Regions from separate parts of the Pseudoalteromonas sp. 2CM32C genome, predicted to be linked through region 2. Evidence: predicted binding sites of a transcription regulator. Region 2 holds the regulator's gene; each other region holds the start of a gene.
What was found. Region 2 encodes LexA, which represses DNA repair genes until DNA is damaged. Its sites were predicted from a motif close to TACTGTATNNNNATACAGTA; they were not measured.
Positions count from the first base shown of each region.

Region 1 (2,277 bases), on a different contig from region 2:
TGAGAAAGACATTTTAGTGTCTGAATTCTACCCAACGATTCGAGGGCGTGTTAACGCGGTAAATGGTGAGTTGGTTGCACGTGAAGTATCTCTTCAAGACAATGAGAAAAAAGATGAAGAAGCGCGTTCGGGTATTGGCCGTGAGCTAAACTTAACGTGGCTTAAAGATGTACCGGCTCAAAACGAGATAATTCAAGGTGAATGGTTTGATGAAAACGCAGTGGCCGAGGCATCAGTTGAAGAGTCGATGTTAGAGCGCCTTGATGTTGAAATTGGCGACACACTTACCTTTTTAATTGGCGCGCAGTCGTTCGATGCTAAAATTACCAGCGTTCGTACAGTTAACTGGGCAACGCTTAAACCCAACTTCTTTATCATACTCAGCCCGGATGTACTTAAAGACTTTCCGGCGACTTATATTTCGTCGGTTAGGATAGAACCTGAGCAAAAGCGCGACTTTAGCCAACTGTTGCGCACCTATCCAACCATTACTGCAATCGATGTAGACAACTTTGTAAAGCAAATACAAACCACAATATCGCAAGTCTCACTTGCCATTGGTTTTGTACTTGCCATTGTTGTTTTGTGCGGTGCATTAGTACTCATTTCGCAAGTGCAAGCGAGCTTAGGTGAACGCATGCAAGAAATTGTAATTCTTAGAACATTAGGTGCTAAAAGCCGTTTAATTAAAAATGCGACCTTGTACGAGTTTTTATTATTGGGTGGGTTAGCCGGTTTAGTTGCTGCATTTTTTAGCGACTTAGCGCTTTTGATTGTGCAGCAACAAATGTTTGAACTTACGGGCAAGCTTCATCCACATATATGGATTATAGGCCCGCTTGCTGGTGGTTTATTTGTAGCCGGGTTGGGTTATTTAATGATTGCCCGTACCCTTAAACAAAACACCCAAGGGTTAGTTCGCGCTTTGGGGTAAACTAACTATTATTGCGTTTAAAATGCTCGCTATTTAAGCGAGCATTTTTGTTTTTGCTTGGTACTGGTATTTTATACAGTGCTCTGGCATTATTAGCCTAATTTACAATAAAAACAACGAGAATGTGATTTGGCCATTATTTTAGGGATCGACCCAGGATCGCGTTTGACTGGTTACGGTGTAGTTGCTCACCAAGGTGCTAAATTTACTTATTTAGGCAGTGGTTGTATAAAATTAGCCGATCATCCTTTTCCGGTACGCCTTAAAATGATTTACCAGGGCATCACTCAACTTGTTGAGCAGTTTTCGCCTGAAACGTTTGCTATAGAAAAAGTATTTATGGCTCATAATCCCGATTCTGCATTAAAACTTGGCCAAGCGCGTGGTGCTGCCATTGTGGGTGCTGCAATGGCTGATTTGCCAGTGTTTGAGTATTCGGCAAGGCAAATTAAACAAGCTGTAGTAGGCAACGGTGGTGCAGACAAAAGCCAAGTCCAGCATATGGTAAAAAATATTCTAAAATTACCAGGTACACCTCAAGCCGATGCAGCAGATGCATTAGCAATAGCAATTTGCCATGCTCATTCAGAACAAAATTTAATTAAACTAGCGGGCAGCGCAAGCAAAACCGTTAGAGGACGCTTAAGGAAATAACAATGATAGGCCGCTTAAATGGTATTTTAGTTGAAAAACAACCCCCCGAAATTTTACTTGAAGTAAGCGGCGTGGGTTATGAAGTACAAATGCCAATGACCTGTTTTTACGACTTACCAAAAGTGGGTGAAAACACGATTGTTTATACTCATTTTGTAGTGCGTGAAGATGCGCAGTTACTGTTTGGTTTTAATAATAAAACAGAGCGCGCATTATTTAGAGAGCTTTTAAAAGCTAATGGGGTAGGGCCAAAACTCGGGCTCGCTATTTTATCGGGAATGTCGGCGCAACAGTTTGTTAGCTGTGTAAATAATGAAGATGCTACATCGCTGGTTAAATTACCGGGTGTGGGTAAAAAAACCGCTGAACGTTTAGTGCTTGAGATGAAAGACCGTTTAAAAGATTGGGGTAATGATTTATTTACACCATTTAGCGATAGCGCAGTGATAGAGCCTCACAGCGATGCATTAGTGGCTAATAATGCAGCGGATGATGCAGTTTCTGCACTTGTTGCATTAGGGTATAAATTGCCACAGGCACAAAAAGCAGTAAAATCGGTGAGTAAACCGGATATGTCTACTGAGGTTCTTATAAAAGAATCTTTAAAATCGATGTTGTGAGTAACCCATGATTGAAGCGGATCGCTTAATTGACGCGACTGAAAAAACAAATGAAGACTCGATTGACCG
Region 1 covers NZ_JALNTI010000015.1:34,455-36,731, forward strand. Annotated here, with positions in the region: gene MTF67_RS17910 (FtsX-like permease family protein) at 1-934, shown strand, start outside; gene ruvC (crossover junction endodeoxyribonuclease RuvC) at 1,064-1,588, shown strand; gene ruvA (Holliday junction branch migration protein RuvA) at 1,591-2,208, shown strand; gene ruvB (Holliday junction branch migration DNA helicase RuvB) at 2,216-2,277, shown strand, end outside.
Region 1: a site for LexA is predicted at 996-1,015, ahead of ruvC (crossover junction endodeoxyribonuclease RuvC). Genes of this name have one in related genera too.

Region 2 (2,277 bases):
ACGCCTTTCGCTCAACAACGGCTGCGGTCATTTTTGATACGCAGCACAGCTCGTTGCGGCTGTTTGTGATTTTTATTTCCCAAACAGAGCTTCGTTTTCCAATATGAAATGCGCGTGCTGTTGCCGTTAATGCACCATTGCGAGAAGCCTTTAAATAGCTTGCACTTATTTCTTGCCCAACACAGTAAAACTTTGTGAAATCAACCACAAAATTAGCAGCATAGCTCGCTACGGTTTCGGCGAGTACAACGTTTGCGCCGCCATGAACCATACCAATAGGGTTATGGTGTGCAGGGATTGCAGGCATAGTTGCTACTAAGTAATCGTCGCCTATCTCTGTTATTTCTATCCCCATGGTTTTCATTAGCGTCCCTTGGCCATTAATGCCTTCGTCCAATTGTTTACACAATGCTAATGTAATGGGTTGATGCCAAATACTCATATAGATTTCCTTAAATTTATTGTAGCAAGTTACTATTTTTATAGGCTATTTTAGAAAGCCTCTAAAATGTACACGTAAGGAAGTAATTTAGCTATTTGAACGGATAATTTAAATTTGCGATTTTTATTTAACTGTATATACTCACAGTTAAATGTACTGTATGGAAAACCAGTTGTATGCGCCCATTAACTAAACGCCAAGCTCAAATACTCGAATTAATTAAAGTGTTTATTAAAGACACTGGTATGCCGCCTACACGTGCCGAAATAGCACAAACGTTAGGGTTTAAAAGTGCAAATGCCGCTGAGGAACATTTAAAAGCCCTTGCCAAAAAAGGGGTGATTAAAATGAAACCTGGCGCAAGCCGTGGAATCCAACTTGTTGAAGAAGAGGAGCCAGAACAATTAGGTTTACCGCTTATTGGCCGAGTTGCGGCAGGTTCCCCTATTTTGGCGCAAGAACATGTTGAAAGCCACTGTAAAATTGACCCATTAATGTTTAAACCAGCTGCCGACTTTTTACTGCGCGTAAACGGTATGAGTATGAAAGATATAGGCATTATGGATGGCGATTTACTTGCTGTGCATAAAACACAAGTGGCTGAAAATGGTCAAGTTGTGGTTGCCCGTGTTGATGACGATGTAACCGTAAAACGCATTGAAAAGGCGGGTCGCCAGGTGTTGCTTCATGCTGAAAATGACGAGTTTGCACCAATTAAGGTCGATCTTGAAACTGAGTCGTTCAACATTGAAGGCTTGGCAGTGGGTGTAATTCGTAACGCGGACTGGATGTAGTTTTTCTTATTTTATAAAAAGCGCACTTTTTTGGTGCGCTTTTTTAATTTTTAAAATTTTGTTTGTTTTTTATTCACACTCTTTCATTTCATCCTTAGCCCTTACCACCTCTCGACTTGAGCTATTTCTCTCTACGTTCAACTAAATCAACTCTCTACTTTTTATATATTTATTGTTTGTTTTTAATACAAAAAACTTGCATGGTGGTTAAATATTAACTAATTGTTAATAAGCTGACGCTGGCAATACTCATCGCTTTTAAGTTTTGAGCACACACAATAAACTTTTGCTAGCGCAGTGAATGCCAATTTTTATAAATAAAACGGCATTAATAAAAAAATAAAAATAACGAATTGGCGTTTAAGCCGTATGCCTCTTCGCTTTGCACTAGCAACAGCATCAAAGGAGTCGTCACATGGGTAAACTTAGTTGTACCTTGTGGCTTATATTGTGTGTTTTTCCGCAGTTAGCCTTGGCAAATAGCCAATTTAATATGCGTAAGGGCGTTACAGATATAAGTGAAAATGTTTACGAATTACACATGACCATATTTTTTATATGTTGTGTGATTGGGATAATAGTGTTTGCCATTATGCTTTGGGCACTCATTCATCATCGCAAATCTAAAGGAGCGGTTCCCGCTCAATTCCACGAAAGCACCAAAGTAGAAATTCTTTGGACCGCCATTCCATTTGTTATTTTAATTGCAATGGCAGTGCCAGCTACAAAAACCTTAATCGCTATGGAAGATGCCAGTAAAGCCGACTTAACAATTAAAGTTACAGGTTCACAGTGGAAATGGCATTATGAATATATGGGAGAAGATGTAGAGTTTTACTCAATGCTTGCAACTCCTCAGGATGAAATAACTAATTTAGCTGATAAAAACCCAAATTATTTACTTGAGGTAGACAAACCCCTCGTACTGCCAATTAATCAAAAAATTCGTTTTTTAATGACCTCAGATGATGTTATCCACTCTTGGTGGGTACCAGACTTTGCCGTTAAAAAAGACGCCAACCCAGGCTTTATTAACGAAAC
Region 2 covers NZ_JALNTI010000011.1:88,457-90,733, reverse strand. Annotated here, with positions in the region: gene MTF67_RS16460 (hotdog fold thioesterase) at 1-442, opposite strand, end outside; gene lexA (transcriptional repressor LexA) at 619-1,236, shown strand; gene coxB (cytochrome c oxidase subunit II) at 1,652-2,277, shown strand, end outside.

Region 3 (2,277 bases), on a different contig from region 2:
TAATCTAAAAGGTTATAAAGGGAGTTGTGCTTAATAAATTTCCGAAGCTACGTATATTTGTATTTAATTGGCCACGGAGTAAAGTAAACAATGTACTTCACTTAAAAAAAGAGGGGATTATGCGCCATGGCATTTCTTGTATTTTTTTGCGCTGCCACAAGGGCAATCATCATTCCTGCCAACTTTTATATCAGCGACCGGAAATATAATACCATCGAGATATCGCCACTGGTGTTGCTCTTTTATAAATTGAGAGCGCTCATGTAACACACAATATAGGTTTTGATAAAAATAGGTAGCTTTAAACTCAACGACCCCTTTATTTTCATCGCTGTTTGTTTCAATAACAGATAAGCTTACAAATCGACAACTGGTCGCAAATTCTTTAATTTCATTTACAGGGTTTTCAGCTTGCTTTTCACTTGCATATGTTTGGTATACGTATTTAGCATTTTTTTGTACGTAAGCTGTATACCTAGAGCGCATTAACTGCTCGGGTGTTTCTGCTTGTTTATCACCTAATAGCAGTGGTTCACAGCAATCTTCGTAATTTTTTTGGTTTCCACAAAAGCAAGTGTTGTTATTTAAATAATTCATAATTGTTACATAAGATTTAAAACATCATTTTAGCAAGCTTGCTGTATGTAAGGTATATCAAGTACGTCAGAATTTTTAGTAAAACAGTATAACTTTGTTTTTGTGTTACTTAAGTTAAGCGATAAGTTGCTCAATAACTGATTGTTTAACATATCAGTCCATGTAATGACCGCTGCAAAGTTACCATTATGCAGTGCGCTACGCAGTACATATTCTAAATTTACTAAATGTTTTTGCCTAATGACTAATAGTTTACTTGTGTCTATTGAACATGAATCAAGCAAAGCTTTACTAGGAACATGATCTGGTGCGATTAATAAAGTCCAAGCATTTAAACTATTATACTGGTGTAGCACCTTTAACAGCTCAAACGTTGCCGATATATCATCTTCGATTTGAATCACGTTAACACAATCAGATAGTTCGTCTTGTTGATAGCTTTTTACTGTTCTTACGGTTATTGGCTGTAACATATCATCTCGCTCACTGGGTTTATATACAGTACGTTTATACAGTAGTTTATACAGTGTTATGGCGCAAGTGTTTTTTTGCTATTTTTTTATACAAATTTATATTCTATTTTTAAGGATATGTATTTTAATGTTTATATTGTTGATATTTATCGCTTTTATTTAAATTGGAATGTTAGTGGGTGAGTGTTTTTTATACAGTTTGAAAAGGTTTGCTTACGTTTTTTATAAATTTAAATTATAGCTCTGTACTGTATACAGTACTTTTACGAGCTAAGTTTCGGGCTTTTACTAAGGGGCAGGGGGGATTAAATGGGCATATTGTAATTGATGAATTTGTTCATATAAACTGGCTGCATAACATTGGGCATCCTTAAAACGCTTTGTTTCTATATATTTTCTTAAATCAGCAAGCGCAGCTGTAGCTGGCTCATGACCCTGGCTACTCGATAAGCTAAGCCAAGCAACTCCATGAAATACACTTTGTGGAACACCTTGGCCTTTTACAAAAAACAAGCCTAAATAAAATTGCCCTCGGTGATCACCTGACATTGCCGATAAACGCATCCATTTTGCAGCTAAAGCAGGCTGGTTATTTTTTAAATAATATAGCGCCTTATTTAGCGTACTTTGTTGAGAGTTTTCATTTTCAGGTGACGAATTAGCATCGCCTGGCTGTGTCACAAAAGACAAAATGTTGTCTAATTGTTGTTCTAAATCATAACCTGTAGGTGTTGTTTTTATCATATGCTGTCATTCGGTATAGTTAACTACTTCAGTAGTTTAGTATATCGCAAGGTAAAATGTCCTGAAAAATAAACTTTTTATGATAAAATCTCGCTACTTTTTATTGTTGTAAGTTCATTATGTTAGAAGCTTTATTTAAAATTAACGAAAATGGGTCCACGGTTCGTCGAGAATGTATTGCCGGAATGACTACTTTTATCACAATGGTTTACATTGTCTTCGTGAATCCTGCTATGTTAGCAGAAGCGGGAATGGATCAAGGGGCTGCTTTTGTTGCTACTTGTATTGCTGCTGCTATCGGTTGTTTTATTATGGGATTATGGGCCAATTACCCATTAGCTTTAGCACCTGGCATGGGGTTGAATGCCTTCTTTACGTATGGCGTTGTATTAGGTATGGGATACACCTGGGAAGCTGCGTTGGGCGCAGTATTTATGTCGGGTTGTATATTTTTATTATTAAG
Region 3 covers NZ_JALNTI010000006.1:1,410-3,686, forward strand. Annotated here, with positions in the region: gene MTF67_RS12070 (YchJ family metal-binding protein) at 118-597, opposite strand; gene MTF67_RS12075 (SulA-like leucine-rich domain-containing protein) at 627-1,070, opposite strand; gene MTF67_RS12080 (sel1 repeat family protein) at 1,359-1,814, opposite strand; gene MTF67_RS12085 (NCS2 family permease) at 1,934-2,277, shown strand, end outside.
Region 3: a site for LexA is predicted at 1,095-1,114, ahead of MTF67_RS12075 (SulA-like leucine-rich domain-containing protein). Genes of this name have one in related genera too.